Regions from separate parts of the Synechococcus sp. N26 genome, predicted to be linked through region 1. Evidence: predicted binding sites of a transcription regulator. Region 1 holds the regulator's gene; each other region holds the start of a gene.
The links. The regulator NtcA, encoded in region 1, controls nitrogen genes in cyanobacteria. The targets are predictions, from matches to a motif close to GTANCNNNNGNTAC.

Region 1 (10,363 bases):
CCCTGATCAGCAGTCATCTCGAGCTAGAGCCGCAGTCTGCAGGCTCCGACCCCGAGGGCTTGCTGTTGCCTGCGGCCCTGGAGCTGCATCTGGCGGCGGATGGAGACCTGCCCTCGCATTGGGCTGATCTGGATCCCAGCAGTGTTGACGCGCAGGCTGCTGTTGCAACGCACCTGCATCAGGCAGAACCGCCGCGAGGGTCGTTGCATTGGCTGGGTCATGCCCATCTCGATCTGGCCTGGCTTTGGCCGGTCGCCGACACCTGGCAGGCCGCTGAACGCACCTTCCGATCAGCGCTGGCGTTGATGCGTCGCTGGCCCGAGCTGCGCTTTGCCCATTCCACGCCGGCGCTTTACGCCTGGGTGGAGCAACATCGGCCAGCTCTTTCTGCGGAGATCCAGGCGGCCAGTCGGGCCGGCCGCTGGGAACCGATCAATGGCCCCTGGGTGGAGACCGACTGTGTGTTGGTCAGCACGGCGTCGTTGTGGAATCAGTTCGCGCTCGGTCAGGACGACAGCCGCCGCCGCTTCCCGGAATGGACCCATGAACTGGCCTGGTTGCCGGACAGCTTTGGCTTCGCTGCTGGCCTGCCTGCCGTGGCGTCAGCCACCGGTGTGCGCTGGTTCTGCACCCACAAGCTGGCCTGGAATGCTGACAACCCTTTCCCCCACCGCTTGTTCCGCTGGCGCGCACGGGGACGGTCGGAACTACACAGCCTGATGCTGCCGCCGATCGGGCGCCGCGCCGATCCTTTGGAGATGCTGGACGAGCAGCGGGCCTGGCATCAGGCCACGGGGCTGGAGGCGGCGCTCTGGATTCCAGGCGTTGGTGATCACGGTGGTGGTCCTACCGAGGAGTTGCTGGAGCAGATCGAGCTCTGGGAAGGGCAAGCGGCCGCCTTGCCCACCCGTGCCGGCACGGTGAGGGAGTTCTTGACCGAGCTGGAGCAGGGCGATCAGGCCTTGCCGGTGTGGCGAGATGAACTCTTCCTGGAGTTGCACCGCGGTTGCGCCACCAGCCGTCCCGATCAGAAGCGCCACAACCGGACGCTCGAGCGGCTTTTGCGGGAGGCTGATGCAGTCTCAGCCCTGTTGGCGATCGCAGGTCGCGACAGCGGCAGCAGCGATTGGCGTCCGCTGTTGTTCCAGCAGTTTCACGACATCCTTCCGGGTACCTCGATCCCGGAGGTGTTTGACCAGGCGGAACCGGTCTGGCGCTCGGCCCGGCGCCAGGTCCGCCAGGAACGCGACCGGCGGCTGGCAAGGCTGCCGCGTCCGGAGGACACAGCAGCGGTGTGGAGTTGGTGGGGTCTGCAGCCCTTAGCGTCCTGGTCGCCTCTGGTTCGCCTTCCTGCGGGATCGTGGTCAGCGGACGCCGTTTCACTGCCGCAGCAAAACGCCGCTGCTGGTGGTACCTGGGTGCAGCTACCGCGTCAGCACGGGATTTGTTCGGTGCCGCTCCGGCGTGAACCAGGCTGGACGTCCTGCGCGGCTGAGCCCCGTCAGGCTGTGGTCATCACGCCGCTGGGGGCGGGAGCTTGGCGTGTGGGTAATGGTCTGATCGAGCTCGATGTCTCCTCGGCCGGACTGCTGGCTTTGCGGGATCGCGATGGACGGGATCAGTTGTCGTCTTCCCTGCAGTTGGAGCGCTATCGGGACCGGGACGAATTCTGGGATGCCTGGGATCTTGCGGCGGACTACCGATCTCAGCCCCTGGGTGTGCTCTGTACGGATTCCCTGGAGTGGCTCGATCAGGGCCCTCTGGTGGCGCATCTGGTGCTGCGGCGCCAGCTCGGTGCCAGTTGCATGCGTCTGGACCTGCGGCTGAAGGCCGATACGCCCTGGCTGGAGCTGATCTGCGGTATCGACTGGCGCCAGACCCATGAGTTGCTGCGTCTTGAGCTGCCGCTGGCGACCCCCGCCGTCCGCATCGCTGCCGACACCAGTGGAGGGGTGATCGAACGGCCGGCTGCACCGATGACAGCTCGGGAGCAAGCCCGTTGGGAAGTGCCTGTGATCTCCTGGTTCGCCTCGCAGTCGGCGGCTCCCGGAGGCGGGATGGCTGTGTTGCTGGACGGCCCCCAGGGTGTGGATTGGTCTTCAGACCGACTTGGCATTTCGCTGCTGCGGGGCCCGACCTGGCCAGATCCCAGCGCTGATCAGGGGTGGCATCGCCAGCGCTTGGCCCTCATGCCGTTCGCCGGCTCATGGAGCGATGCCGGTGTGTCTCAGGCGGCCATTGCCTTTCGTGAGCCCGGGTGGTGTGCGGACTTGCCGGCGGAGCAGCGTCAATGGTTTCCATCGCTGCCGCTTCCTCTCACGCCGGTGGGGTTGGAGCGCCATGCCGATGGTTGCGTGCTGAAGCTGCTCAATTCGGGATCAGCGCGCTGTCGCTGGACTCCCGGAGCGGGGTGGAGGGTCCGCAGGGAAGCCGACTTAATGGCCGCTTCTGCCGTGGTGATCACCCCAGGAGAACTCGTCTCCCTGGTGGTGGATCAGTCCTCGTGATCGTCGAACGGGTCGTCGAGTGCTTTTGATGGAGGGCCAAAGGCCTGATACACGCCAAATCCGGTGAGTCCGAACAAAACGGCGAGCACGCCAATGGCGACGGACAGAGCTGGGGACGACGTTTCCATCACATCTCTCGACAGGATCAACCCCGAACCGGAGTTGGCCCCTACAGTATCGAGACTTCAAACCACCCGAGACCCGGCGTCGCCATGGCACAACGCACCCGTCTGGGAGACCTTCTCCGCCCACTGAACTCCGAGTACGGCAAGGTGGTTCCCGGATGGGGCACCACTCCCGTGATGGGCATCTTCATGGTGCTGTTCCTGGTGTTTCTGCTGGTGATTCTTCAGCTGTACAACAAGTCCCTCATCCTCGAGGGCATCAACGTGAACTGGAACGGCCTCGGCTGATCTGCACCCATGAACATCTTTGGCGTCGGTCTCCCCGAAATGGCGGTTATCGGCGCCGTTGCCTTGCTGGTTTTCGGGCCGAAACGCCTGCCTGAGCTTGGTCGGACTCTTGGTAAAACCCTGAAGGGCTTCCAATCCGCGTCCAAGGAATTCGAACGCGAGATCAACAAAGCCATGGCTGAACCGGAAGTTTCCGGTGAGGCTGCGAAGCCGGTTGAAGAACTTCCCCCCAGCGACTGAGTCGTTCCAGCGGTATGACCACTGATCTCAAGCTGGTGGTGGGTTTGGGAAATCCGGGTGCGAAATACGCCGGCACCCGTCACAACATCGGCTTCATGGCCCTCGAGCTTTTGGGTGAGCGCTCTGGGTTCAGTTTTCGTCAGCAAGCCAAGTTGCACGGTCTTGCAGCCGATACAGGGGTTGGCGAGCAGCGGCTGCGCTTGCTGATGCCTCAGACCTACATGAATGACAGCGGTCGTGCCATTCGTGCGGCTCTCGATTGGTTCGGCCTGGAGCCTCACCAATTGCTGGTGCTGGTGGACGACATGGATCTTCCGCTGGGTCGTTTGCGGTTGCGGGCCCAGGGCAGTGCCGGCGGGCACAACGGTTTGCGCAGCACCATTCAGCACCTCGGGACCCAGGCGTTTCCCAGGCTGCGGATCGGCATTGGTGCGCCGGCTGAGAACCCTGCCGAACGCCGCGCCCGAACGGTGTCCCATGTTCTTGGTCCGTTCAGCAAAGCGGAGCAACCCTGTGTCGGCGCTGTTCTCGATGCTGTTCTGGATGGGATTCAACGTCTTCAGCACCAGAGCTTTGAGCGCGCTGGAACCTGGATCAACGGCTTCCGCTATGACCTGGAGTCGGTCGACTGATGCCGGCACTTCCGGCGACAACGGCCCATTTGCGAGTGCTCCGCCAGTGCTTTCAAGCCAAGTGCGTGGAGGGTGAAGTCTCTGCTGGAGGCTTTGAGTGGCAGTTTTCCTGGGCCTTTGATCGCGGTGAACTGGTGGTGGAGCCTTCCCTTGGACGTGCCCTTATCGAGGATGCCCTGCGGCGGTTTCTGGTGCGTTCTGATTACAGGCTGGAACCGGGGGGTGATTACACCTTCATGGTCCGGGCCAGGTTCTGAGCGAGAACGTCGGAGCAGGCTCAGGCCATCTCAGGCGGCATTGCAGGTGCTCCTCAAGCATCACCAAAGCTGCAACAGCATCCAGATCCACCGGTGGAATGCGCAGTCCTGCCGGCAGCATCCGTCGCCAACCTCGAGCCGGCCATAGCGCCCAGTAACGCTGTCTCGCCCTCAGGGTTGTTCCCTGCTCCGGAACCACGGTGAGATGGCCCAGCCGTTCCAGTCGCTGGATCCAGGCTCGGCTTCCCGTGCCATCGCCGATCAGGATGCGATCGAGAGCTTGGTCTTGACTCCAGTGCTCCAACCAGGGTTCGACGGCCTCCGGGGCCAGCACATGCCCTTCGCGCACCAGGCCGAGCTGAAGATCGGCCAGCACAAGACCACATTTGCAGCGGCCTGGATCGAGGACGGCCACCCGTTTCATGGGGAGGCCTGAATGGAGACGACGACGGGATCGGCACTGTCGCTGACCCCTGCGGAAATCACGTCCAAGACCACGCTTTGGCTCGGTCCTTCCATCAGGGTCTGGGCCAGTTGGGAGAGGGCTGATCCATCGAATTGAAGGCCCTCGGTCAGGGACCCCCGCCGCTGCACCTCGGCATAGGCCGAGGCCAAGAGAAGGTTCAGCCGTGTGCGAATGCCCTCTGGAGTGCGTTCATTCGGTTGGAGTGTGGTGGTGGCCAGCACATCTCCGCGTTGGGTCACCGGTCGGTTCGGACGCACTTCTGGGAAGGCATACACCGCTGTTTCACCCCGCAGCACATTGGTGGCTGAGCGCAGCGAGATCACCCAGGTCTCCGGTTTGCGGATGATGCTTTGCAGGCGTTCCACATCGCTGCGCGGAACGCGGATTAACTGGCGTTCTGGTGCTTCGCCAGGTCGCACTTTCCCGTAGGCGTTGAGATTGGCCTCCTGCAACAGCCTGTCGACAGCCTGTTTGGCCTGGTCCGGAGCATCGAGTCGAACCGTTGCTCTTGCCAAGGTCTGTCCGCTGCTGATCACCACCGATCCACGCCGCAAGGCGACCAGATTGCGTTCCAGTTCTTTGAGTTCCTGCTCACCGGCACGGATGCGGCTGCGAACGCTGTTGAGTTCGGCTTCCGTGCGCTGGATGTCCGCATCGCGGGAGGCGATGTCCTGGCTTAGACGTTCACGTTCGGCTTCGAGTTGGGCCAGCTCCTTCTGAAGAGGAGCCAGTTCGAGGCGCAGGGTGTTGGCCCGTTGCTGTGATTGCTCGAGCTCAATGGCGATCCGTTTGGTTTCCGTTTGGGTCTTGTCCCGTTCCCGCTCGGCTGCCTTCAGCTGCTGACGGCTGTCTTGGAGTTTCTCCTGCAGGGCATCCAGTTCAAACAGGCCCACCCGCAACTGCCGGCTCACCAGAAGCATCAGGCCAAGTGAGAGTGCGCTGATCAGGCTGCCGGTCAACACCGTGATCAAAACGGCGGTGCGCCGTGGGCGCATGCTGAACAAACTCAGTCGCGCTTTGCCGACGCGGCTGCCCAAGCGGTCGCCCAGGGTCGACAGCACGCCCCCGAGCACCAACAGAACCAGAATCAGTGCCCAGCCGCTCATCGCTGCACAAGTCGGGCGATGGCAGGCCTAGCTGAAGCGTTTGGCCAGCGCGATCGGATCCAGAACGGTGATTTTCTTGCGGTCAATCTGAACCAGACCGGATTGACGCAAGTCTCCCAGCAGACGCGTGATTGTGACGCGTGTTGAGCCAATTGCTTCAGCGATGGCCTGATGGGACAGGCGCAGGTCGATGGTGATGCCCAGCTCATCTGCCACGCCGAAGTCCCTGCAAAGCACCAGCAGGAAGCTCACCAGTCGGGATGACATGTCCCGATGGGTGAGGGTTTCAATCATCGTCTCGGTCTGCAGAATCCGGCTGGAGAGACCCTGAAGCAAGCGCAGGCCAACGCTGGTGTCTGCTTCGATTGCGGCCTTCACGGAGGTCGCTGGTGCCGTCACCATTTCGACCCGGGTGAAGGCCACAGCGTGATAGAAGCGGTCGGACCGTTGGCCTGTCAGCAGTGACAGCACCCCGAAGAGGCTGTTCTCGCGGAGCAGGGCCACGGTGATCTCTTCTCCCGATTCGTAGACGCGGGACAGACGAACGGCCCCCCGGCGGATCAGATACACCCGTTCTGCGGGATCTCCAGGGAAAAAGATGGTCTTGTTGCGATCCACCAGTTCACTGCTGGCGCCATCGAGATCCCGGATGATCTCCAGCAGAGAACGGTTGGCGGGCTCTGTGCTGGGAGCTGGAGCCACCATCTTCGGGGCGTATCGGCTGAAACCTCGGCTACTGGTCATGACAACCCCCTGGTGTGGCGAAGTTACGGAGCCGGCGGTGGCCGCCGTGTAGCGGTTATTACGTAACGCTGCTGTGCTCGTTGAAGGCCTGGCGTTGCGCCTGCATCAGGGATGTCAATCCCGGCTCTGCTAAATCCAGCAGCTCATTGAGTTGGCTGCGACTGAAGGGCGCACCCTCCGCAGTTCCCTGGATTTCCAGCAGACGGCCATCGCCGGACTGCACAACGTTCAGGTCCACCTCGGCTCGGCTGTCTTCGCTGTAGTCCAGATCCAGCAAGGCCTGGCCATCAACCAAGCCAACGGATACAGCCGCCACCTGATCGATCAGGGGCGATTGCTCCAGCACTCCCTGGTCCACCAGGGATCGGCAGGCTTGGTCCAGGGCGAGCCAAGCCCCGGTGATCGAGGCCGTCCGGGTGCCGGCGTCCGCTTGGATCACGTCGCAGTCGATCAGCAAGGTGCGCTCCCCTAGACGCTCCATGTCGATCACGGCGCGCAGGCTTCGGCCGATCAGCCGCTGAATTTCCTGGGTGCGACCCGAGAGTTTCATCAGCTCCCGTGATTGCCGCTGTGGGGTGGATCCGGGCAGCAACCGGTATTCGGCGCTGAGCCATCCCAATCCTTCTCCCTTGCGCCAGCGGGGAACCTTGTCCTCCAAGCAAACGCTGCAGAGAACAGCGGTTCGGCCGGTGTGAACCACAAGGGAGCTCAAGGCAAACCCCATGGGATTCCAGGTCACCGAGAACGGTCGCAACTGCTGCGGGCGACGGTCATCAGTGCGTTGTTCAGGGGATTGGCTCATCGGTGGTGTGCAGTTTGTCAAGCCTCGCAGGCGGTTGGTTCTCGCCCTGTCCAAACACCATGGGTGGTGTCAATCCCCTTGTGGAATGTGATCTCGCCGCTACATTCAAGGTCTTGCCGGGGTCGCCCGGACAGATGCTTCCGTGATGACCACAAGCCTCGCCGACCCCCAATCCTTCCAAAATTCCCTGGATCGGGATCAGCAGGCCTTGCAACGGGCAGGCCTGAGGCCCTTGCCTGCCGTCTCTGATCCGCCACCCCTACATCTGGTGGCTCCCGAAGGGCAGCTTCAAGTGCATACGGCGCCTTATCGAGGCAGTTTCGCCAGTGTTCTCAGCCAGGCCATGCGAGCTGCCGGCTTGGGCAGTCGTGTTCTGATCAGTCAGTTCCTCAAAGGGGGCGTGCAGCAGGGACCGGCCGGCCGGGTGCAGCTCTGCGGAGGCCTCGTCTGGCTGCGGCCGGATGTGCCCCTCTGCCTTTCCTCGCCGGGGCATCCCGGTGGTGCGGAGGCGGTGGCTGAGGTTTGGTCCATCTGCCGTCAGCATCTGATCCAGGGAGATCTCGACCAGCTGGTGTTGGATGAACTCGGCCTTGCCGTGGCCTTCGGATACCTGGATGAAGCGGACGTGATTGCAGCCCTTGAGCAGCGGCCCGCTTCGATGGATGTGATCATCACTGGACCTGCAATCCCCGCCGGTGTGGTGGAGATGGCAGATCAAGTCACGGAGTTGCGCCGAGGTTTCTGATGCTCAAGTGCGATCGCTGGATCACTGAACAGGCCGGGCAGGGAATGATCGAGCCATTCCAGAGCGGTTTGGTCCGTCACCTGGAGCCGGAGCAGAAGCTGCGGCCAGTGCTGAGTTTTGGTTGCTCCTCCTACGGCTACGACCTACGCCTTTCTCCCCAGGAATTTCTGATCTTCCGGCATGTTCCAGGCACGGTAATGAACCCCAAGCGGTTCAACCCGGCCAACCTCGAACCCACTCCCCTTCATGAGGATGAAGACGGGCGATATTTCATTCTCCCGGCCCATTCCTATGGCCTCGGTGTGGCCTTAGAGAAGTTGAGGGTTCCCCCCAACATCACCGTGATCTGTTTGGGCAAGAGCACCTATGCCCGCCTTGGAATCATCGTGAACACCACCCCGGCAGAAGCGAGCTGGGAGGGTCACCTCACCCTTGAATTCAGCAACAGTTCTGGTGCTGACTGCCGCATCTATGCCGATGAGGGCATCTGTCAGCTGCTGTTTTTTGAGGGTGATCCCTGCTCGACCACCTACAGCGATCGACAAGGCAAGTACCAGCACCAACCGGAACGGGTGACGCTGGCCAAGGTCTAGTTCTCTCTGATTAGGGGGCCAAACGCGCTCGGTGCAGCCTGCTCTTCTCGTACCAGGCTGCAAATTCAGGGGCCCACTCCACCATGTGGGGCCACATCAGATCACAGAGCTGGCGGATCTCCAGCTGGGCATCGAGCTTGGCACGCAGGTCCATGAAGTGCAGGAACGCCCGCAGGCTGAAGCTCACCACAAAATGCTGGCGGTAGTCGAAGGGAAGGATGCCGCGGGCGTGCTCCTCGGCGAAGCCCTCCCTGAGCAGATCCCTGTAGCGCTCGGCGGCGCTACGGCAGAGATCAAGATCCTGTTGGCGGAGTGCTTCGGTGTAGGCGTATTTCTTGCCCTGCCGATCGCTGTACTCGCCGATGGGCCTCAGATAGAACACCTCTTCCAGGTCCAGGGCTCCATCCGCTGCACGGCAGATGCGTTCACCTGTGTAACGCATCGACTGAACATCGAAGCTCACCCCAACCCGGTGGGTGCGGGCCTGCTGCATCACCGAGTGCGGGAACCAGCCCACGTTCAGCACGATCTGTGCATGCTCCATCGGGCCGTAGTGGCCGCGCTCTCCAGACAGCAGGCGTTTCACACAGATCTCTCCAGCCCGCTGCTCATCAGGCCAGTTGGCACGATCTCCGGCCACGAATCCTTCGCTGTAGTCCTGATGCATGGCGGCGTACACGCATTGCTGCGGGTTCGGCGTAGCTGCGATCAGATCGACCCGAAAGCGGTCCATGGGAGCGTCAGAGTGACGAGTTGTGGTGATCATGGCGAGGCGTGTCAACCATGGCTGCGGGGCCCCGCGTTGGCTGGGCTTGAGGCCCCTGCCATCGCGTTGTTCGCAGAGGGGGGCGTCAGCAGCTGGCTGATGTTGCCGACGCCAGGCAAGGCCGGCAACGGCTGATTTTCAAGCAGTGCTGTGGTGAGCAGCTGGAGTTCCTCAGCGCTGCGCAAGCCGAGGGATCGCCCCTTGGCTTCCCCCTCGGCGTTGAAGAGGTTCAACTGGGGAATGCCGTTGACGTCGTAGCGATCAACTAGATCTTGCCAACGGGGGTTGTCGACGTTGACCAGAACAACATCGAGTCGATCGCGCGATTGCTTCTCCAAAGCCAGCATCGAAGGTGCCATCTCTCTGCAGACCTGGCACCAATCGGCGTAGAACTCGATCAGCGTTGGGCGTCCGTTGGTTAACGCTGTTTGTGGGTCGAGGGATCGTCTCGCCAGCTGCTCCATCGGACTTTCGCTCTGAATGCCTCCGCGTAGGACAACCAGGCCCATGGCCAGAGCTACCGCAATCAGCACCAGCACCCATCGCTGCGCTGTGCCCAGGGGTGAAGACTCCGGGGTGCCTGTCATCGCACGTCAACCGCAGCGATCACTCTGGCAGCTCCTTCGAAAGGCCGCCGCTACCTTGACGCCATGCCAATTCTGCGACTGCTGAGCCTTCCGGTTCGGGCGCCGTTGCTGACGGTGCTATTTCTCGTTGCGGTTGTGCTCGGCAACCATTGGCAGATTGTTCAGCCCTCCTTCACGTCTCTCTATGGCGTGAGTGCGGCCTGGTTCTGGTGTCTCGTGCTGCTGCAGACGCAGGTGGTTGTCGTCTTCTGCACCATGCCCGATCTGCTGTTGCGCCAGGTGTCGTTGCTGATGGCGTCGAGCCGGGTGATGACGTTGGTGGTCACGCTGCTGGTGGTGATCACCGGTGGCATCTATCTGCTGAAGCTCAATGTGCTCACCGACGTGTTGATCCTGGCCTCAGCCGTGCTCTTGGCCAGGCTCGATCTCATCCGCATCGGTGTTCTGCCCGCCGCCGGGATCTGCCTCCTTCTGATGAGTTTGGTCGTGATCGCTGGCATCGTCG
Region 2 (10,363 bases), 340 kb from region 1:
GTTCCCACATCTCCGTGGTGATCACATCCCGGATCTGGCGTGCGTTCTCCCGCGCCACCGCAATGCAGCTCACGATGCTGTTGGGATTGCTGCGGTCCCGCAGCAGGAAGTGCACCACCTGTTTGGGCGTGGCATCGGGGTAGGCCCTATCGAAGCGGTGGCGATCCCCCGTCACCTCCACCAGCGGCAGCCACGGTTCGGCGCTGCCCGGAGGACAGTCCAGTGCCATCGCTTCACTCACTTCCAGAAATCGCGAGATGTTTTCGGCGCGTTCCAGATAGCGGTTGATCCAGTAGAGCGAATCGGCAACGCGGCTCAGCACGGCACCGCCTCCTGGGGTTGCGGTGCCGCCATCCGTTGGTTGTCGACGATCCAGGTGTCCTTGCAGCCGCCGCCTTGGGACGAATTCACCACGAGCGAGCCGCGCTTCAGGGCCACGCGCGTCAGCCCCCCTGGACTTACCCAGCTGCTTGCGCCGCGCAGCACGTAGGGGCGCAGATCCACGTGGCAGGGGTAGAGCTCACCGTCACTGAGGGACGGCACGGTGGAGAGTTGCAGCGTGGGCTGCGCGATGAAGTTGCGGGGATTCGAACGGATCTTTGTATCGAAGTCCGCCAGCTCCGTTCGGCTGGCCTGGGGGCCGATCAGCATTCCGTAGCCCCCGGCTTCCGCCACCGACTTCACCACCAGCTGCTCGAGGTGTTCGAGCACGTAGCGCTGGTCGTCCGGTCGGGCACAGAGATAGGTGGGAACGTTCTCGATGATCGGCTCCTCATCGAGGTAGTAACGGATCATCGCCGGCACGTGGGCGTAGATCAGCTTGTCGTCGGCGACGCCGGTGCCCGGGGCGTTGGCGATGGCGACCCGTCCTTGACGCAGCACGTCGATCAGGCCCGGCACCCCCAGCATCGAGTCCTGGCGGAACACGGTGGGATCGAGAAAATCGTCGTCGATCCTGCGGTAGATCACATCCACGGGCTTGAGGCCGTTGGTGCTGCGCATCCACACCCGGCCGTCTTCGCACACCAGGTCGCGTCCCTCCACCAGAGGAATGCCCATCTGCTGAGCCAGATAGCTGTGCTCGAAATAGGCGCTGTTGAACACCCCGGGCGTCAGGATCGCCACGCGGGGGGTGTCACTCCAGGGCGCCAGGTCCTGAAGGGTGCGCAGCAGATGGGAGGGATAGGCGTCGATCGGTTGAACGGCACGGCCTTCGAACAGGCCAGGGAACAACCGTTTCATCACCCGACGGTTCTCGAGGAAGTAGGCCACACCGGATGGGCAGCGCAGGTTGTCTTCCAGCACCCGCCAGGTGCCATGGCCGTCGCGGATCAGGTCGAGCCCGGAGATGTGGCACCAGCGGTTGAGGGGCAGGCTGATGCCCTGCATCTGAGGTCGCCAACCGGAGGAACTTTCAACGTCTTCCCTCGGGATGACACCGTCGTTGAGAATCTGCTGGGGGCCATAGATGTCGGCGAGGAAGCAGTCGATGGCTTCCAGGCGTTGCAGCAATCCCCGCTCCAGGGTCATCCAGTCGCTGCGGCCAATCAGCCGGGGCAAGGGATCGAAGGGGAGGATTCGTTCGCTGCCTTTGAGCCCGGAATCGTTGAGGCGGAATGTGGCGCCGAGGCGACGCAGCAGCTGACTGGCCGAGGCATGGCTGCGGTTGAGCTCGGGCAATCCCATCTGCCCGAGTGATGTGAGCAACGTGGCCAGTTCGTCACGCGGCCTTGCCGTTTCACCGCAGAAATATTCGTCGAAGCCGACCGTCGGTTTGTAGTCGGTGAACATCCTGATCGCACAAGCGAGATGTATCCAAGGCGTCGCCCCACTCCACTTCGGGTGGTGGTTGCTACACATTCCGCAATTTCAGGCAAGAGGACGCTGATCGCCTGTTGTTTGGGTATCCGTAGGCACCTGAATCGAGGGCACAGGGCCAGGGCAGGCTGCCTCCTTTGCTTATCTGTTTTTTGAGTTCAAACGCTCTTCGCCTTGGATGAATTGCTCTGGGCGCGACTGATCTTTGCCCTTGGTGCCGTTGTGACTGCGGCGACGGTGGTGATGATTCTGCGCGGACACCTGTATTGGAACCGCAGGGGGTCGACGGATGTCCGCTGACTCGGTTCCCTTCCTTCAGCCCGGGATCGCCTGGGCGTTGGTGGTGCTGTTCTCTGTTCTCTGGGTGGCGCTGGGGATTGCCTGGGGCCGGCGTGGTCAAGGCAATGCCGACGACTACATGCTGGCGGGGCGCAACATCGGGCTGGCCTTGAGCACGGCCACGTTGATGGCCTCCTGGGTCACCGGCAACACCACCCTGCTCGCTCCTGAATTCGGCTACAAAACTGGCCTCTGGGGCATGTTCAGCTATGCCCTGGCCGGGCTTGGCCTGATTCTGTTCGCCCCCCTGGCCTCCCGGATCAAGCAGTTGATGCCCAACGGTCGCACCAGTGGCGACTTCATCCGATTGCGCTACGGACGCTTGGCCTGGTGGGTGTTCATGCTGATCACCGCGATCTACACCCTGGGCTTTCTGATGACCCAGGCGATGGGTGCTGGCCTGCTGCTGCAGGCCCTTTCAGGCTTCAATTACCACGTGGGAATGGTGGTGGTAATTGGTGTTGCCACCGTCTACACCCTGTTCGGCGGAATGCGGGCCGTGATCGGCACCGATTTCATCCAGTCGCTGTTGATCATGCTGCTGCTGGCGGTGGTGGCGGTGCTCGCCTTCCGTCAATTCCCGATGCCCGAGGTGCATGCCTCATTGCTGGCCCGGCATCCCGATCGGCTTGATCTGCTGCTGCCGGCGGGCTTGTTGATCGCCTGGAATTCCGCCCTCTTTTCGATGGGCGAGGTGTTTCACAACAACATCTGGTGGTCCCGGGTGTTCGCCAGTCGGCGCTCGGTGGTGATGACCTCTTTTGTTTTGGGGGGCATCGCCTGGATGAGCGTGCCGATGGTGACGGGCTCCATTGGCCTGGTGGCCCTGGCCCGTGAGTTGCCCCTTGAGCAGGTGAACATGGTCTTTCCTGTGATGGCGGCCGATCTGCTCGGGGCGGGTGGGGCGGCCTTGGTGTTTGTGGTGGTGTTTGCCTCGCTCACCTCCACCCTCGATTCCCTGTTGGCATCCACCGCCGATCTGTTGGCGGAGGATGTGTACTTCCGCCTGTTGCGGCCTCAGGCCAGCGACCTGCAGCTCAAGCAGGCGGCGCGGCTGATGGTGGTGGGACTGGCCGTCGTCACCCTGGCGCTGTCTTGGCCACGGCTGGATTCGCTGGCGTCGGTGCTGTTCTTCACGGGTGCCCTGGTGGCCTCCACGGTTTGGCCTGTGGCGTGTGGGCTCTACTGGCGCACGGCCAACCGCACGGCTGCCATTGCGGCCATGCTCGCCGGCAGCGTTGTGGGCCTGCTCGCCTATGTGCTGATCGCGCCTTACTGCGCTGCTGTGTTTTCGGCGGCCGTGTCGGCGATTGTGATGCTGATGGGCAGTCGCTTCTGGCCGGAACGCTTCGACTTCACCTTGTTGCAGGAGGAGGGATGATTCAAACGCTTCCTTTGATGGCCGGCCTTGTTGGTCTGTCGGGCTTTCAGGCTCTGCTGGTGGCCAGTCAGTTCGCCCTGGTGCTGTCGGTGCTCGTGTTGCTGCTGATCTGGTGGGTGGAGTGGCGCAATGGCCGGGTTTGGTGATGTCTCCTTTGGCCGTCCACCCCAGCACAATCCTTTCCGGATCTTTGCTTAAGAAGCTGCTTCTTCGTGGACGCAGCAGTGTGGTTGTTGTTACCGGTAAAAGATGTAGTTCCTGGCTTTAGCACTCGGTTTGGCAAACAGAGTGTTGATCCGATCCCGCTATGGCACAGGCCAAAACAGCAGTTGTGGACGCGTCTTTGGTTCAGATTCGGTTTGAGCCGATGGGGCCCGATGTCTACGGGCAGAACCAACCCCAGGAGCTGCTGGCTGCCATTGCCGAAGACGTTGAGCCTTTGAAGGATTTGGTGGATCAGCACGTGGTGTCGATCCAACCGTTTCGCCCCGAGGTTTTGTTGCAGGTGTTTCGCCTGGCGGCGAAGTTTGAGAGCAATCCAGATCGCTATTGCCGTCACAACACGCCACTCACCGGCAAGATTCTGATCAACGCGTTTTACGAACCAAGCACGCGCACCCGGCTGTCCTTTGACAGTGCCTGGCACCGACTCGGCGGTACCTCCATCAACATCACCGACAGGGCCACCACAGGGATCGCCAAGGGCGAGTCTCTCGAAGATGTCGCCCATATGTTCAACAACTACGGCGATTGTGTGGTGCTTCGGGATAGCGATCCCGGTGCCGTCTACGCGATGACGTCAACCCTTCGGATCCCGATCATCAACGCTGGAAATGGGATCGATGAACATCCCACCCAGGCGATGGCCGATCTGTACACGATCTTCAAGTGGCGCCCCAAGCTTGCTGAAGCTGAAGTGGCACCCGCTGATCGGATTCGCATTGGGATCGTCGGAATCCCTTCGCGGATGCGAACGGTTCGCTCCCTGTTGAGGATCCTGGCCAAATTCCCGCAGACCGTGGACGAGGTGGTGGTGATTCACGCCCCCGAGTTGGAGCCGGATCAGCCGCTGTTCGACCCAGGACAATTGGAGGAGCTTGAAGCTTGTGGGATGAAGGTGCGCTCCAGCACGGATCTTCAGGCTGAAGTGCCCGACTTGGATGTCGTTTATATCAATGCCATTGCCTGGGTCGGCGACTCCTATGAAGTACACGGCGGAGGATTCCGCCTCACCCGCGACATGCCGTTCAAACCGGAAGCGATCGTGCTCCATCCCTTGGCGCGGGGAGCGGAACTCAGCACCTGCTTGGATGACACGCCCCACAACTGGTATTTCAGCCAGGCCAGGGGGGCCGTGTTCCTGCGGATGGCCCTGCTCACCTGCATGGTGGATCGAGCCGAACGCGTGATGGATGTGATCTGAGGTGGACTGATGTGTGGAATCGGGGGTGTTTTCAATGCCGACCGTCAGCAGACGGTGGATCGCCAGCTGCTGGTCAACATGGCGGCGATTCAGGCCCATCGCGGGCCCGATGGCTTCGGTGTTGAGGTGCTCGATCAGGCCGGCGTCGGCTTCTGCCATGCCCGCCTTTCGATCATTGACTTGAATGAGTCACGGGCCCGGCAGCCCTTCCTCACCGATGACGGTGAGGTGCTGATGGCCCACAACGGTGAGTTCTACGACTTCCAGCGGATCAGGGCTGATCTCACCTCCCAGGGGGTGCGCTTCAGCAGCAAGAGCGATTCCGAGATCCTGCTGCGGCTGTACCAACGCCAGGGTTTGGAGGCGACCCTGCCTCTGTTGCGCGGTGAGTTCGCCTTTGCCTTGTTTGATCGGTCCGAAGACTGTCTTTACCTGGTGCGGGACCGCTTCGGCATCAAACCGCAGTACTGGGCGATGACGCCTGAGGGTCTGGTGTTCGGTTCCGAATTGAAGGTGCTGTTCGCCCATCCGGCGGTGGAGCGACGTTTTACCTCGGAGGGTCTGTTCCACCAGTTGATGCAGACCATGGTTCCCGGGACCACTGCCTTCGCCGGGGTGCATCAGGTGAAGCCCGGCCATGTGCTGAAGGTGCAACGGGTGAATGGGCATCTGGAGGTGTCGGAGTCGACCTACTGGGACGTCGACTTTCCGCGCAAGGACGAGCGGGACCCCAAGCGAACCGAAGCCGACCACATCGCTGCCGTTCGTGCGGCATTGCTGGAGGCCGTTGAACTGCGCATGGTGGCCGACGTCCCGGTGGGTTGTTACCTCTCCGGCGGCATCGACAGCTGTTCGATCCTCGGCTTGGCCTCAGCCGTGAGCCAGGCACCGGTGAAGGCGTTCACGATCGGATTTGACGATGCCCGTTACGACGAGTCGCCGATTGCCCGCGAGATGGCCGAAGCCACCGGCGCTGAACAGGATCTGATGCGTCTCTCGGGTCAGGAGCTCTATGGCCACATGGAGCGCACCATCTGGCATGCGGAGCGAACGATCTACAACACCCTGGCGGTGGCCAAGTTCTTGATGAGCCGCCATGTCAATGATGTGGATTACAAGGTGGTGATGACTGGCGAAGGCTCAGACGAGCTGTTCGGTGGCTATCCCGCCTTTCGCCGCGACATGTTTCTCCATGGTCTGGATGACCTGCCGCAGGAGGAGCGCGCCAGCTGGGAAAGCCTGTTGCAGCGGTCCAATGCCCTGGTGAAAGGGGCGATGTTGGCTGAAAATCAGGTGGATGACCCCGATCTTGATGCGGTGGTTGGCTTCACCCCCAGCTGCCTTCAGCCGTGGCTGGCCTGCGCGCCCTTGGTGCCGGAGCTTCTGGCGCAGTCCCATGCCGAAGCCCTGAAGGGTTACTCACCGGGCAAGGCGATTGCCGCGCAACTGGATGCGGATCAACTGGACGGGCGCCATGCCCTGGACAAGGCCCAGTACGTCTGGATCAAGACCATGCTGGAGGGCCAGATCCTCACCTGGGGTGGCGATCGGGTCGACATGGCCAATTCCATGGAGGCGCGACCTGCCTTCCTCGATCACCATCTGGCTGCGGTGGCGGTGCAGGTGCCGCCCGAATTGCGGATCAAGGGGAAAACCGAGAAATACGTGCTGCGGGAAGCCATGGCTGGCCTGTTGCCGGAGGTGCTGTACCGGCGTGAGAAGTTCGCCTTCATGGCCCCGCCAGCCCACACCGAGCCTGAGAAATGGGAGCAGATGAAGCAGCTCGCCGACGACTACCTCAGTGATGAGGCGATCGATGCCGCTGGTTTGTTGAGCAAAGCCGGTGTGCGCGCCTTGTTTGCCCGTCATGAGGACCCGGCCACCACCGATGCTGAGCGTGTGCAGATGGATGCGGTGATCAATCACCTGCTGGGTGTGCAGATGCTGCACCGCATGTTTGTGGCGGAAGACGTGCCCGCGTTGGCCCGCCGCGAGGCGGACCGACTGGGCTGGCGTGTGCTGATGCCCGTTTGAATTCTTTGGTCAGGATTAAATCGTTGCGCTAGCTACAAGGTTCCGCGGTCTTTCAGGTGACTATTGACCTCCGTTTGAAACGAAGGTCACGGCATTGCCCACGCTCATCTCGGCTTCTCCGACCACCCCTACTGGGATCGAGCCAAGCAAAGTTGTCGCACGTCCGAATCGTGACCGGCTGATCGGAACGATTGAGCAGCTGGCCAGTATTGGTGCCAAGCCCGATGGCAGCGTCTGTCGACGCGGGTTCTCGCCCGAGGATGTGCAGGGCCGTGAGTTGCTGGCCCACTGGATGCAGCAGCTCGGCATGCAGGTGCGTGTTGATGCCGCTGGCAACTTGATCGGACGTCTGGAAGGCCTCGATCCCCACCGCCCTGCCCTGGTGACCGGGTCGCACCTCGACACGGTTCCCACCGGTGGACGCTTTGACGGTGCTCTGGGGGTGTTGGCCGGTCTCGAAGCCTGCCGCGCGCTTCAAGACCAGGGCCTGCGTCTGCGGCATGGCATCGAGTTGATCGCCTTTGCCGACGAGGAGTCGACCATGGTGGGTTGCAAGGGCTTGGCGGGCACGGCCTGCGATGACCCGAAGAGTTATGCCACCAGCAACGGCCAGCCGATTCAGGACAACCTGGCGCGCATCGGCGGCCATTGGCCCTCCCTGGCTTCGGCCCGACGCTCCGACGAGGCCTATGCCGCTTTCCTGGAGTTGCATGTTGAGCAGGGTGGCGTTCTTGAGCAACGCGGTGATGCCATTGGTGTCGTGGAGGGAGTTGTTGGTCAGCGACGGTTCAGCATCAATGTGCAGGGCCAGGCCAACCACGCCGGCACCACACCGATGGGGCTGCGACAGGACGCCCTCGTGGCGGCCTCGCGGATTGTTCTTGCCGTCGAGGCCATGGCCTCCCGTCATCCCGGAGATCCGGTGGCGACGGTGGGTCGACTGGAGGTCTGGCCCAATGCCGCCAACGTTGTTCCTGGCGCTGTCGCCCTGACCGTTGACCTCAGGGATGTGGATCCCACTGTTCTCGATCAGTTGGTGGAGGAGTTGATGCAGCAGGTGGAACGAATCGGTGTTGAAACTGGCTGCCCGATTGTGGTGGACCCCCAGTTCAGCGTTGATCCCACCCCTGCTGATGCGGTGGTGATGGCCACGATCGCTGAGGCCGCAGCCGATCTCGGCTTGTCCCACAGCCATCTCCCCAGCCGCGCCAGCCACGATGCCCAGGAAGTCGGCCGCCGCTGGCCAATGGGCATGATTTTTGTGCCCAGCCGGGGTGGTCTGAGTCATTCCGCGGCGGAGTTCACCAGCGACGAGCAGTGCTGGGCAGGCACCGCGGTGCTGCTGGAAACGTTGCAGCGGCTCGACCGTCAGCTGCCGTGACCTTTTCGATCCTTGCTCGAGACCCCAGCAACGGCCGCTTTGGCGTGGCTGTTGCCACCTGTCACCTGGCCGTTGGATCCACCGTGCCCCACATCCGCGCCGGTGTAGGTGCCGTCGCCACCCAGGCCCACACCAATCCGTATCTGGGGATTTGTGGTCTTGAGCGCCTTGAGCAGAGTTCCGATGCCGAGAGCGTTCTGGCCAGCTTGCTGACGGATGACCAGCACCGAGACCGGCGTCAGTTTCACCTGATCGACCTGGACGGTCGCACGGCCTGTTGGACGGGACAGGATTGCGGCCCTTGGGCAGGGCATCGCCATCAGCGTGATCTGTCTGTTGCCGGTAATTGCTTGGTGGATGAGGGCGTGCTGGCAGCCATGGAGCAGGCCTTTCTCACCAGCGACCCCAGCTTGAAACTGGGCCGCCGCCTGATGATGGCTCTCCAGGCCGGGGAAGCGGCTGGTGGTGACCATCGTTCTCCCTTCTGCACGTCAGCGGCGGTGCAGGTGAGCGGTGAAGCGGCTTTTCCGCTGTTGGATCTGCGCGTTGATTTCCACGAGCGCGCCGTGGAGCAGTTGATGGAGGTGTATGAGCGCAGTCAGGCTCTCTGGGCCCAGGAGTGGCGGGATGAACTGTCGGAATTGCCGATGCTCAACCGCTTGGTGGCTTGAGCCTGCTGCTTCGTTGACGCTTTTAAAAAAGCCCTGCAACACAGCCGTGTGCAGGGCTTTGTTAGGGATTCAATTCAGGCGTGTTCAGCTAGGGACGGATGCTTCCCACTCCACGTTCAGGCCGGCCTGACGGGCGTCGGTGATCAGGTCATCGATGCAATCCATGCCAAAGGCGGCTTGTCCAGACAGCAGGGCATCCCATTCCTGAGACGGAAAGTGGGTCTGCAGCCAGAACACTCCATGCACGCTGGAAGGACTCACTTGCACGAGGCCTTGGTCGAGGCGAGAGGTGATGAGATCCAACGTCTTGGCTGAAGCTGGACCTATTACGCCTCAATCCTCGGAACTGGAATGTTCGAGTTGCTACGGATTAAGAAGTTGGCCTAGCGCGTGTAGCCCACGCCGCGGTAAACGAGCTGCACCGGAGTGCGGTGGTTGTTGATCTGGCGGGCTTGGTACACGTTGCGGCGGTAAACCAGCTGCACCCCGGGCTTGCCCTGAGTGGCGTTGTTTTGCTGGTACTGATGCCCGCGATAGAGAAGGGTTGTCATTGGATGGTCCTCGAAGCAAGCTCAGGTCCCCGTTCCATGGCCTGAGGCGAACTGCGCTTCGCGCGATGCGAAGTGAACGATCGGTAGCTGTTGCTACAGAAATATTGAAGCTCCTGCAAACGCCGAAGTGGTGTTCAGGTTGATACCTCTTCAGAAAAGTTTTTGGTTTTGTTTATTTTTGTGCGTAGGAATTAGTGGGTCTGGCTGATCTCAATCAGTTGATTGAGCACAGCATTGAAGAAGTTTCGGCCTTGTGCCTGAAGCGTGGTGCCCAGCCTGCGCCAGTCCTGGGTCAGGCGATCGGGCCCTTCAGCTCCAAGGGCGTTCACCACGTAGTCGTGGTCGTTGGCGATCCAGCGTTCCAGCGCATCGCCATCGATCTCGAGGTGGCATTGCAGGCCAATGGCGTGGGCTCCGATCCGAAACACCTGTTCGGCGCAGTGCAGTGAAGAACCCAGCAGGGTTGCATCAGCCGGGAGGTGGATGCGATCACCATGCCAATGCAGCACCAGAGTGCTGCTGGGTTGCCCTTTGAGCAGAGCCTCATCACTGGGATTCGCGACCCAGTGGATCGCGCCGAGCCCCAGTTCCTTCAGTTGCTGCGGTGGTGCTCCCACCTGCAGCGCTTGAACGCTGCCCCCTGCAGCCACAGCCAAGAGCTGCGCCCCGAGGCAGATGCCCAGCACCGGTTGGCGTTGCTGGTGCCAGGCCCTCAACCAGTCCAGTTCCTGCTGCAACCAGTCCATGCCTGGTTGGTCGTGATCG
Region 3 (10,363 bases), 330 kb from region 1:
CGGCAGTGACACGCAAGCGGTTGCAATCCCCGCAGAACGGCTCACTGATGGAGGCGATCACACCGATGGAACCGGCGCTATCGCCATAACGCCAACGCCGGGCCGTCCCACCCCGCGGGCGACCCAAAGGCTCCAGGGGCCAACGGGCATGAATGTGCTCCACCATCTGCGCCGCCGGCAGCACCTGATCCAGCGTCCACTGGTTGCGGTTGCCCACATCCATGTATTCGATCAAACGCAGCTCGATCCCCTGCTGCCGGGCCAAACCGGCCAAGGGCAACAGTTGATCGTCATTGATCCCCCGTTGGATCACGGCATTGAGCTTGAGCTCGCCGCATGAGGGATCAAAGCCAGCGGCGCAGGCCGCCGCGATACCGTCCTGCACCTGGCGCACCAGGCGGTCTCCAGCCACGGCACCACCCTTGAGACCAGCCATGCGCGCCGCTGCCTCCCCTTCCGCCGCATCCAGGCTGATCGTGATGCGATCCAGCCCTGCGGCACGCAACGCCCGCGCCATCGGTTCCGACAACAGCACCCCGTTGCTGGTGAGCGCCACGGCCTGCAAACCAGCGATCGGATCCGAACGATCCCGCCGGGCCTGGGCCACCGCCTCCAACAACGGCAACAAGCGCCGGCTCAACAACGGCTCTCCACCGGTGAGCCGCAGCGTTTGTGCCCCCAGGCGCGTGGCCACACGAATCACGCGCATCTGCTGCTCCAGCGTGAGCAGGCCAGGGGGCTCCTCCAGATCCGGACAGCAGTACGGACAGGCGAGATTGCAACGGGCCGTGAGCGACAACCGCAACACCCCGATGGGCCGGTTGAGGCGGTCTGCGAGCGGCAACGACGTGCTCATCCCTCCAACGCTGCCAGATCTGCAGGGCAATTGGCATTCACCAACGCCTCTTGAGGCAAGCGCACCGCCTGATGGGGAACGCAGGTCAACCAATCCATCCAGCGCAACTCTCCGCGTTGCAGTTGCTGATCAAGGCAGGAGCGGAAGGGAGAACCGGAGGGGATCACCGCCAGCAACGGCTGCAGCCGTTGCCCGTCATGGGCCACCGCTGCTTGATCGGGGGCACGATTCCAGGCTGCGATCAGCTGCCGGACAACGGCGGTGCGCAAACGGGGCATGTCCACCGGCAGCACCAACAAAGCCTCCCCAGGCCGAGACGGCAACAGCCTGGCCAGCGCCTGCAGAGGACCATTCCAGGGAGGGGGCTCCAGCAGCAAGGAACATCCCGGCCGGTGGGCCAGCAGCTCTGCATGGGCGGCATGACGACTCAACACCTGCACCGGATAACCGAGGGGCAACAGCTGGTCGACCAGGGCCGTGAGCCAGACACCACCGGAGGGGTGCGGCAAGAGGGCCTTGTCACGCCCCATGCGACGGCTGCTTCCGCCACTGAGCACACAAACCCGCAAGCCTTGGTTCACATCGTCGACCAACAATCTGCACCAGCAAAGTCCAACAACCCACAAAAGTTGCAACCGCTACCAAACCGCTGCGGCACAAGATCACCTGATCCGATCAATCAGCCCCATTGATGTTTGCCTGGAAACACAAAAACACAAATTGGTAACCAATCCGACCAAACACGGGCCCGACGAATTGATTAACTGCGCGGGTTAAACGGATTCTCTTTTCGACCGTTTTGCCATCCCCGGGCACCTTTCCTTTTGAAGCCCGAGGTTCCTTCTCTTCTCCTCAATGCTTGGCGACCTTTGGTCGTTCCAGGGCAGGTACCGAACCCTTCACCTGACCTGGATCGCCTTCTTCCTGACCTTCGTGGTCTGGTTCAACCTGGCCCCTCTGGCCACCACCGTGAAAGCGGACCTGGGTCTGACCGTTGGTCAGATCCGCACAGTGGCCATCTGCAACGTGGCCCTCACCATTCCGGCGCGCGTGCTGATCGGCATGCTGCTGGACAAATTCGGACCCCGGATCACCTACTCCTCGATCCTGGTGTTCTCGGCGATTCCCTGCCTGCTGTTTGCGTCCGCTCAGGACTTCAACCAGCTGGTGGTGGCCCGTCTGCTGCTCTCCATCGTTGGCGCCGGCTTTGTGATCGGCATCCGCATGGTGGCTGAGTGGTTCCCGCCCAAGGAAATCGGCCTGGCAGAAGGCATCTATGGCGGCTGGGGCAACTTCGGCTCCGCCTTCTCCGCCCTCACCATGGTGGCCCTCGCTGGCTTCCTCTCCTTCTCCGGCGGTTTCGAACTGCCCACCGGCGCAGTTCTGAACTGGCGCGGTGCAATCGCTCTGACCGGCATCGTCTCCGCCGTCTACGGCTGCTTCTACTTCTTCAACGTCACCGACACCCCCCCCGGCAAGACGTATCAGCGCCCTGCGAAAACCGCAGGTCTGGAAGTCACCTCGATGCGCGACTTCTGGGGTCTGCTGGGCATGAACGTGCCCTTCGCAGCCATCCTCTGCGTGCTCTGCTGGCGCCTGACCAAGGTGGGCTTCCTCACCGCAAGCACCTACCCCCTGGCCCTCGGCGCCGTCGCAGTCTGGTTTGCATTCCAGACCTGGGGAATCATCCGCACCAACCGCGACCTGATCCTCGGCAACAAGGTTTATCCCAAGGAAGATCGCTATGAGTTCCGCCAGGTGGCGATCCTCGAGCTCACCTACATCGTGAACTTCGGCTCCGAACTGGCCGTGGTTTCGATGCTGCCCACCTTCTTTGAAACCACCTTCGATCTGCCGAAGGCCACCGCCGGAATCCTGGCGTCCTGCTTCGCTTTCGTGAACCTGGTCGCCCGTCCTGCTGGCGGTCTGATCTCCGACCGCGTCGGCAGCCGCAAGAACACCATGGGCTTCCTCACCGCCGGACTCGGCGTGGGCTACCTGGTGATGAGCATGATCAAGCCCGGCACCTTCACCGGTACCACCGGCATTGCCGTTGCCGTGGTGATCACCATGCTCGCCTCCTTCTTCGTGCAGTCCGGTGAAGGCGCCACCTTCGCGCTGGTGCCCCTGGTGAAGCGTCGCGTCACCGGTCAGGTGGCCGGCCTGGTGGGTGCCTACGGCAACGTTGGCGCTGTGACCTACCTGACCATCTTCAGCCTCCTGCCGATGTGGATGGGCGGCGGCGGCGAGCCCACCCCCGAGGTGATCGCGGCTTCCAACAGTGCCTTCTTCCAGATCCTGGGCGTGGCCGGTCTGATCGTGGCCTTCTTCTGCTTCTTCTTCCTGAAGGAGCCCAAGGGATCCTTCGCAGACCTGCACGAAGGCGAAACCGCCTGATCCATCTCCTTCCGCAGCACCCTGTCGCTGCATAACGACCCGGAGCTTCGGCTCCGGGTTTTGTTCTTTTTTTGGTTCCTACATGACCAACCCACGCCGCAGCGTGCGCAGCCAGTGCCCCTACTGCGGCGTGGGTTGTGGCCTGGAGCTTTTGCCTCCTGCCGTGAAGGGTGAGGCCGTGAAACGGGATGCCGAGGGCAACCCGATGTGGACCGCCCGCGGCGACCGCGAACACCCCTCCAGCCTTGGCCAGGTCTGCATCAAGGGCGCGACCGTCGGCGAAACCCTGGCCCCAGGCCGCCTGCGCCAACCCCTGTTCCGCCCGACCCTGGAGGACGACTTCGCGCCGATCAGCTGGGACGACGCCCTGAACAAAATCACCGGCCAGATCCAGGCGAGCGTGGCCCGGCGTGGCAACGCCGATGGCATTGCCATGTATGGCTCCGGTCAGTTCCACACCGAGGATTACTACCTCGCCCAGAAGCTGCTCAAAGGCGCCCTGGGCACCAATAATTTCGACGCCAACTCGCGGCTGTGCATGAGCTCAGCGGTGGCGGGCTACACCCGCAGCCTGGGCTCCGATGGTCCCCCCTGCAGCTATGAGGACCTCGACCACTGCACAGTGGCGTTTCTGATCGGCACCAACACGGCCGAATGCCACCCGGTGCTGTTCCAGCGGCTGCTGAAGCGGAAACGCAAAAACCCTGGCAGCGTGAAGATCGTGGTGGTGGATCCACGCCGCACCGACACCGCCAAGGCCGCCGATATCCACCTTCCGATTGCACCGGGCAGCGACCTGGCCATGCTGCACGGCATTGCCCACCTGGTGCTGCGCGAAAACGGCCAGGATCCGGCCTTCATCGACGACCACACCGAGAATTACGACGCCTTTTTTGACGTCGCCGCCCGCTGGACCCCAAGACGGGTGGCCCTGTTCTGCAACATCCCCGAAAAACGCCTGCGGGAAGTGGCGGCTCTGTTCCACCGGCGCGAGAAGGTGCTCAGCCTCTGGTCGATGGGGGTGAACCAACGCCGTGAAGGAACGGCCGTGGTGCAGGGGTTGATCAATCTGCATCTGCTCACCGGCCAGATCGGCAAGCAAGGAGCGGGCCCGTTTTCCCTCACCGGCCAACCCAACGCCATGGGCGGACGTGAAGCCGGAGGCCTGGCCCACCTGCTGCCGGGCTACCGCCTAGTGGCCAACGCCGAACACCGCGCCGAAGTGGAGCAGGCCTGGCAGCTGCCGGCAGGACGAATCAACGCCAAGCCCGGATTGGCAGCCTGGCAGCAGATCGAAGCCATGGAACAGGAGGCGCTGGATCTGTGGTGGGTGGCCGCCACCAACCCCCTGGTGAGCCTCCCGGATCTCGACCGGGTGAAGTCAGCCATGCAGAAGTGCCCGCTGGTGGTGGTGAGCGAGGCCTACGCCGACTCGGAAACGTCCCACTACGCCCATCTGCTGTTGCCCGCAGCCCAGTGGAGCGAGAAGGCCGGCGCCATGACCAATTCCGAACGACGGGTCACCTACTGCCCGGCCTACCGGCGTCGTTTCGGCGAGAGCCGTCCCGACTGGGAGGTGTTTGCCGAGGTGGGCCGGCGACTGGGCTACAGCGAACAGTTCAACTTCGAATCAGCAGCTGAGGTGTACGCCGAATTCACGGCTCTCACCCAGGGCAGGCTTTGCGATGTGAGCGGCCTCAGCCATGAACTGCTGGAAGGCGAAGGACCGCAGCAATGGCCCTATCCCAGCGGCAGCACCCCCACCACAGAGGCCAAACGCCTCTACGCAGACCATCAATTCGCCACCCCCAACAAACGCGCCCGCTTCAGCACCGATCAACCGCTGGGACTGGCGGAACCCCCCTGCGACACCTATCCGTTGGTGCTGACGGTGGGTCGCTACCTGGGCCAGTGGCACACGATGACCCGAACCGGCAAGGTGGAACGGCTGATGAAACAGCATCCCGAGCCGCTGCTGGAGATTCACCCCGGTGACGCGCAGGAGTTGAAACTGCGCAACGGTGAACTGGCGGCGATCAGCTCACGCCGCGGCCACCTCACCGCCACGGTGAAAGTCACCGATCGCATCCGGCGTGGGTCGGTCTTCCTGCCGATGCACTGGGGATTCACCCAGGAGAAGGCCTGCGAAGCCAACACCCTCATGCACGACGAGGCCTGCCCGGTGTCAAAGCAGCCTGAACTCAAGGCCTGCGCGGTGATCGTGGCTCCCGCCGTCTCGGTGGTGAAGCCCGTTGAACAGCAGAAAGGACGATTAGAGGCCCTGCGCCGGCTGCTCACACCAGCACTTCGCTGAAGGCTGCCTCAAGGTTGTGGTGGTCGTGCCCAGGCCGAACCAACTTGCACAAGGCAAAGCGATCCAGCTCACTGAGCTGGGTCCACTGCTCCAGGGTCAGCGCCACACCCCGCACTGTGGCCGCCTCCTGCACCACAGCGGGCAGCTCCGCCTGCTGTTGCCAGAGGGCACCACTCACCGGTGGCAGATCCTTGGCCATGCCATCGGCCATGGAACGCGTGCAATCGCGCAGGTGTTGGCGCAGCTGCTCGAGAGCATCGGCCCCATCCGGCCAATCCACCAGGGCTTGACGTTGCTCCTGGGAAAGTTCAAGCCAGTGGTTGAGCTTCAACTTCACCCCACACAGATCCAATTTGCGTCGCACACAAAGAGGGATGCAGCGCCAGTTGCCGATGAAATCCTGTTCAAAGGCAAAGCAATGGCTGGCGGAATTACGACGGCTGGACATCAACCAAAGCCTTGATCGGTGTCAATGATGACAACGGAAGACCACGGAAACAGAGATGTTTAACCCGATACAAATGTTGGTCAGTGCGCTTCGCCCTCTCCCTCGGAATGCTGCTGGGAATGTCCCATGGATGGGTCACGGCTGATGCACTCCAACAGCAGCCCATGCAGGGCTTTGATCCCATAGAAACTGTTAATTCCGCTACACAATTCAACCCATTTAGTAGTCGTTCACACCAATTTTTTCCATACTGAAGCTCTGTCCAAAGAGTTTCTGCCGTGACCAGCAGCATCTCGTCCGCTTCCGGCCGCAGCCCCATCACCCTGGCCGCCGGCTTCCTGGGTGCCTTCATCGTTGGTTCCCTCGCCGTGCAACTGGTGCGCAGCCAGTCGGCTTCCGTTCAGGCCGGTGCCGCTGGCGTGGAGCCGGTGATCGCCGGTCCTGCCGCTCTCTGGGCTCCCTTGGCCGATCGCGACATCGCCAGTGCCACCACAGGCGCAACAGCCCAACCCACTGCTGCCATCCAGCCCGCCGTTGAGCCTGTTTTGGGCTCCGAAGCCACCCTCTGGTCTGCCTTCGGCGAGCGCTGATCGCACTACCCACGTGGCACATCCCACCAGCCGGCCCGCATAAGGTGCCGGCATGGGGATTCAGCGCCGTCACTTCCTCCAGCAAACGGGCGGTCTGGCCTTGGCCGCCCTGATGCAAGCGCGCCCCGTTGAGGCAGCAGAGGAGGGGTTCTGCAGCCCGAATGATCCACTCGAGGCCCTGATGGCGGGGAACCGCCGATTTGCCGAGGCCTGGCGCCAGGGCAAACAAGACGACGGAACGACACCCCGAACGGCGGGTGCTGACCCGCGCTGCTTCAACTCCCCCAGGGCATTGGCCACCAGCCAACATCCCTGGGCCACCGTGCTCACCTGCTCTGATTCACGGGTGTCGCCGAGCTGGGTGTTCGACACCACGCCTGGCGAGCTGTTCGTGATCCGCAACGCCGGCAACACCGCCTTCACCGAAGCCATTGCCTCGGTTGAATACAGCGTCAGCGTTCTCAAGACGCCACTGTTGATGGTGATGGGACACAGCGGCTGCGGAGCCGTGACGGCGGCGATGGACACCAACCCGCTGACCCCCTCCCTGGACCGACTGATCCAACCCATCCGGGAGAACATCAACGGCAGCAGCGATCTCGAGGACGCCGTGAGGCGCAACGCCCTCGCCAGCGCCTCCACCTTGATTCAACGCAGCGCCGTTCTGGCTGAGGCCAAAGCCAGCGGTGCGCTGAAACTGGTGGTGGGTTGTTTCCAACTCAGCAGCGGTGTTGTGAGCTTGATCGAATGACGCAAGACCTGAGTCATCTGAACCAGCAAGGCGAGGTTCACATGGTGGACGTGGGGGACCGGCCGACCACCCACCGCGAAGCCCATGCCCGTGGCGCCATTCGCATGGACGCCTCAACCCTCGGCCTGATCCAGCGGGGCGAGACACCGAAAGGAGATCTTCTGGCGGTCGCCCGGGTGGCAGCGATCCAGGCCGCCAAACGCACCTGGGAGCTGATTCCCCTGTGCCATCCGCTGCCACTCAGTGGCATGGATGTGTCGATCGACGCCGACGCCTCCCTGCCTGGCCTGGTGGTCCACTGCCGTTGCCGCACCACAGGTCAGACCGGGGTGGAAATGGAAGCGATGACGGCTGTGTCCGTGGGGCTGCTGACCCTTTACGACATGCTCAAGGCGGTTGATCCAGCCATGACGATCGAGGCGATCCAGCTGGAGTTCAAGGAAGGAGGGCGGAACGGTGTCTGGAAACGCTGAGCCCTACGGACGCGAAGGGCTACCCCTCGAAGAGGCACGTCGACGGGTTCTGGCGGCGCTTCAGCCGATCACAGCCAGCAACACAGTGCCGCTGCAGCAGGCCCTCGGCCGGGTGAGCGCTGCGGATGTGCTGGCCAGCGCGGCAGTTCCGGGGTTCCGGGCCTCGATCATGGACGGCTACGCCCTGGGGCAGAGCCACCAGCCCAAACCTGGGGACACCTGGCAGCTGACGGGACGCTCCGCTGCCGGCCAGCCGTTCAACGGAAGCCTGGCCAGCGGCGATGCAATCCGCATCCTCACCGGCGCTCCACTGCCGGACGGTGCCGGCTGGGTGCTGCCCCAGGAGCTGATCAGCGTGGACGGCACCAACCTCCAACTGGTGAAAGAGGCGTCGGATCGTCCCTGGATTCGCCCCGAGGATGAGGAATGCAGACCGGGAGACCTGCTGCTGGCCGCTGGAGAGCGCCTCGGTGCGGCCGATCTCGCACGCCTCGCCGGCTGCGGCATTGCCGACCTAACCATTGCTCAGCAACCCCGCATCGGGCTGCTGATCAGCGGGGACGAGCTGGTGCCACCCGGAACAGCGCGGCAACCCGGTGCCATCTGGGAGAGCAACGGCACGCTGCTGGAGACGATGCTCCGGGCCCTCGGGCAATCGGTGACCCAGCGACGGGTGGTGGCCGATCAACCCGACGCCCTGCGCCAGGCCCTGCTGGATCTGGCCCATGACTGCGACGTGGTGGTGAGCACCGGCGGCGTCTCCGCTGGCGACACCGATTGGATCCGACCGCTGGTGGCGGAGATGGGTGCCGTGGACTTCTGGAAACTGTTCCTACGCCCGGGGCGCCCCTTTGCCTTCGGCAGCATCGGTGAGGGCGTGCCGTTTTTCGGACTGCCGGGCAATCCCGTGGCGGCGGCGGTGACCGCCCTGCAACTGCTCTGGCCCGCCCTGCAGGTTCTGGAGGGCCAGAGCGAACCGGAACTGTTCCCCCGGGTGATGGTGGAACTGGCCGACCCGTTGTCCCGCCGACCGGGACGGCCGGAATTAGCTCGGGCCCGCCTCGACACCAACGCCGCAGGAACGCTGCTGGCACGGGTGGATGGCTCGCAGGCCTCGTCCAGGATCGGTTCCCTGCAACAGGCCGATCTGCTGCTGGAACTGCCAGCGGAAGCCGGCCCGCTCGAAAGCGGCACCCGTCTCTGGGCCCAGCTGATTCGTCAGCGGATTTTCTGAGCCGTATCAGGCTGAAAGCAGCGGCGCTCCCAGGCCATGAGCTGGCCGGATGAATCGAAATGGATGCTGATCTGCTGAAACAGGTCAGCGCCGAGACGGCCACCGATCTCGAGGCTGAAGGGCGCACTGGGGAGCTCACTGGGCACCGAGAACACCAAGCCGTCGGGCATCACAGCTGAGCAGTCGTTGTGCAACAGCTGGCTTGGATCGAACACCAGCGGAGTGGCGTCCTCCGCCTGGCCGTTCACCCCCGCCTGCGGTCTGAGCATCTGCCGCTCGCCACTCCATCCCTGCACCGGCGCCAGCAGGGCCTCGGGTGTCCCGCATGCGGGACGGTCGGATTCGGCATCGGTGCTGTTCAAGCAACGGAAACCCACCGCCCCAACACGCTGCAAACGCCAGCCGCCGTCAAGCGGTTCCCAGAGCAGCACCAGCATCGAGCGGGAACGACCGCAGAACAGGTTGATCTCATGGCCGAAGCGGGGGCGATCGGGATCAAACCCCCGGCTGGACTGACCGCCCGCCCCGGGAAACTGCCAGCAGCCTCCGCCGGCGTTGTAGGTGTCTCGACTTATCGGGTAGGTGGCCTTACCCCCGGGGGCAAAAGCCAGACCCGATCCATCCCACACCCCGTGGTCGTCATCGGAAAAGGAAATCGCGTAGGTGGTGGGGTCGATCCGACGGGTCGGATGCTGCAGATCCAGCCGACCGCTGCCGTCCCGCTCAAACCAAGAACCACAGCCTTGCCAATGGCCCGCAAAATTGCGGCGGTTGAGGGTCCATTGATCAGTCATGTCCGTGACGGCATGGAACGGTCGATCTCCTTAGGGTCGCCCGAGCAGCCATCCCCGCCATGGACCTGACGATCGTTGGCTGCGGCTACGTGGGGCTCGCTCTGGCGGAGCGGCTGCAACCAAGACGCCCCCAGCTGAAGCTGACGCTGACCACCACCAGCAGCGAACGGCTGGAGCAACTCAGCCCCATGGCCGATCGGGTGGAGCTCTGCGACGCCACAGACCCCGTGCAATTGCGGAACGCCCTGCGGCAGAGCAGCAGCGCCGTGTTCTGCCTCGGGCCTAAGGGAGATCGCCAAGTGGATGCCAACGGCTACCGCCGCACCTTCGTCGACAGCTTCCATTGCCTGACGTCGCTGTTGCCACAACTGCCGAAACTGCGGCAGATCGTCTACACGGGCAGTTGCTCGGTGTACGGCGATGCCGCGGGGGACTGGGTGGATGAGCAAACGCCTCCCGCGCCAGGCCGCGGCCATGGCGATGTTCTGCTGGAAAGCGAACGACTG

Region 2: the regulator NtcA is predicted to act here: its motif matches at 1,904-1,917, upstream of DXY33_RS01045 (circularly permuted type 2 ATP-grasp protein).
Region 3: the regulator NtcA is predicted to act here: its motif matches at 1,485-1,498, upstream of DXY33_RS01070 (molybdenum cofactor guanylyltransferase).

The regions. Positions count from the first base shown of each region.
Region 1 covers NZ_UCNM01000002.1:526,832-537,194, forward strand. Annotated here, with positions in the region: gene DXY33_RS02630 (glycoside hydrolase family 38 C-terminal domain-containing protein) at 1-2,507, shown strand, start outside; gene psbN (photosystem II reaction center protein PsbN) at 2,495-2,635, opposite strand; gene psbH (photosystem II reaction center phosphoprotein PsbH) at 2,720-2,920, shown strand; gene DXY33_RS02645 (TatA/E family twin arginine-targeting protein translocase) at 2,930-3,160, shown strand; gene pth (aminoacyl-tRNA hydrolase) at 3,175-3,792, shown strand; gene DXY33_RS02655 (DUF3146 family protein) at 3,792-4,049, shown strand; gene DXY33_RS02660 (resolvase) at 4,027-4,473, opposite strand; gene DXY33_RS02665 (DUF3084 domain-containing protein) at 4,470-5,621, opposite strand; gene ntcA (global nitrogen regulator NtcA) at 5,649-6,365, opposite strand; gene rph (ribonuclease PH) at 6,424-7,167, opposite strand; gene DXY33_RS02680 (cob(I)yrinic acid a,c-diamide adenosyltransferase) at 7,313-7,912, shown strand; gene dcd (dCTP deaminase) at 7,912-8,505, shown strand; gene thyX (FAD-dependent thymidylate synthase) at 8,516-9,238, opposite strand; gene DXY33_RS02695 (thioredoxin domain-containing protein) at 9,283-9,858, opposite strand; gene DXY33_RS12640 (hypothetical protein) at 9,922-10,363, shown strand, end outside.
Region 2 covers NZ_UCNM01000002.1:182,945-193,307, reverse strand. Annotated here, with positions in the region: gene DXY33_RS01050 (alpha-E domain-containing protein) at 1-322, opposite strand, end outside; gene DXY33_RS01045 (circularly permuted type 2 ATP-grasp protein) at 316-1,791, opposite strand; gene DXY33_RS01040 (sodium:solute symporter family protein) at 2,108-3,538, shown strand; gene DXY33_RS12785 (hypothetical protein) at 3,556-3,684, shown strand; gene DXY33_RS01035 (aspartate carbamoyltransferase) at 3,846-4,961, shown strand; gene asnB (asparagine synthase (glutamine-hydrolyzing)) at 4,971-6,995, shown strand; gene DXY33_RS01025 (Zn-dependent hydrolase) at 7,090-8,376, shown strand; gene DXY33_RS01020 (DUF1028 domain-containing protein) at 8,373-9,047, shown strand; gene DXY33_RS01015 (hypothetical protein) at 9,132-9,308, opposite strand; gene DXY33_RS01010 (DUF4278 domain-containing protein) at 9,431-9,598, opposite strand; gene DXY33_RS01005 (type 1 glutamine amidotransferase) at 9,790-10,363, opposite strand, start outside.
Region 3 covers NZ_UCNM01000002.1:195,600-205,962, forward strand. Annotated here, with positions in the region: gene DXY33_RS01065 (GTP 3',8-cyclase MoaA) at 1-856, opposite strand, end outside; gene DXY33_RS01070 (molybdenum cofactor guanylyltransferase) at 853-1,449, opposite strand; gene DXY33_RS01075 (NarK family nitrate/nitrite MFS transporter) at 1,712-3,253, shown strand; gene DXY33_RS01080 (nitrate reductase) at 3,336-5,567, shown strand; gene DXY33_RS01085 (nitrate reductase associated protein) at 5,548-6,015, opposite strand; gene DXY33_RS01090 (hypothetical protein) at 6,294-6,605, shown strand; gene DXY33_RS01095 (carbonic anhydrase) at 6,658-7,356, shown strand; gene moaC (cyclic pyranopterin monophosphate synthase MoaC) at 7,353-7,829, shown strand; gene glp (gephyrin-like molybdotransferase Glp) at 7,813-9,063, shown strand; gene DXY33_RS01110 (hypothetical protein) at 9,048-9,857, opposite strand; gene DXY33_RS01115 (NAD-dependent epimerase/dehydratase family protein) at 9,917-10,363, shown strand, end outside.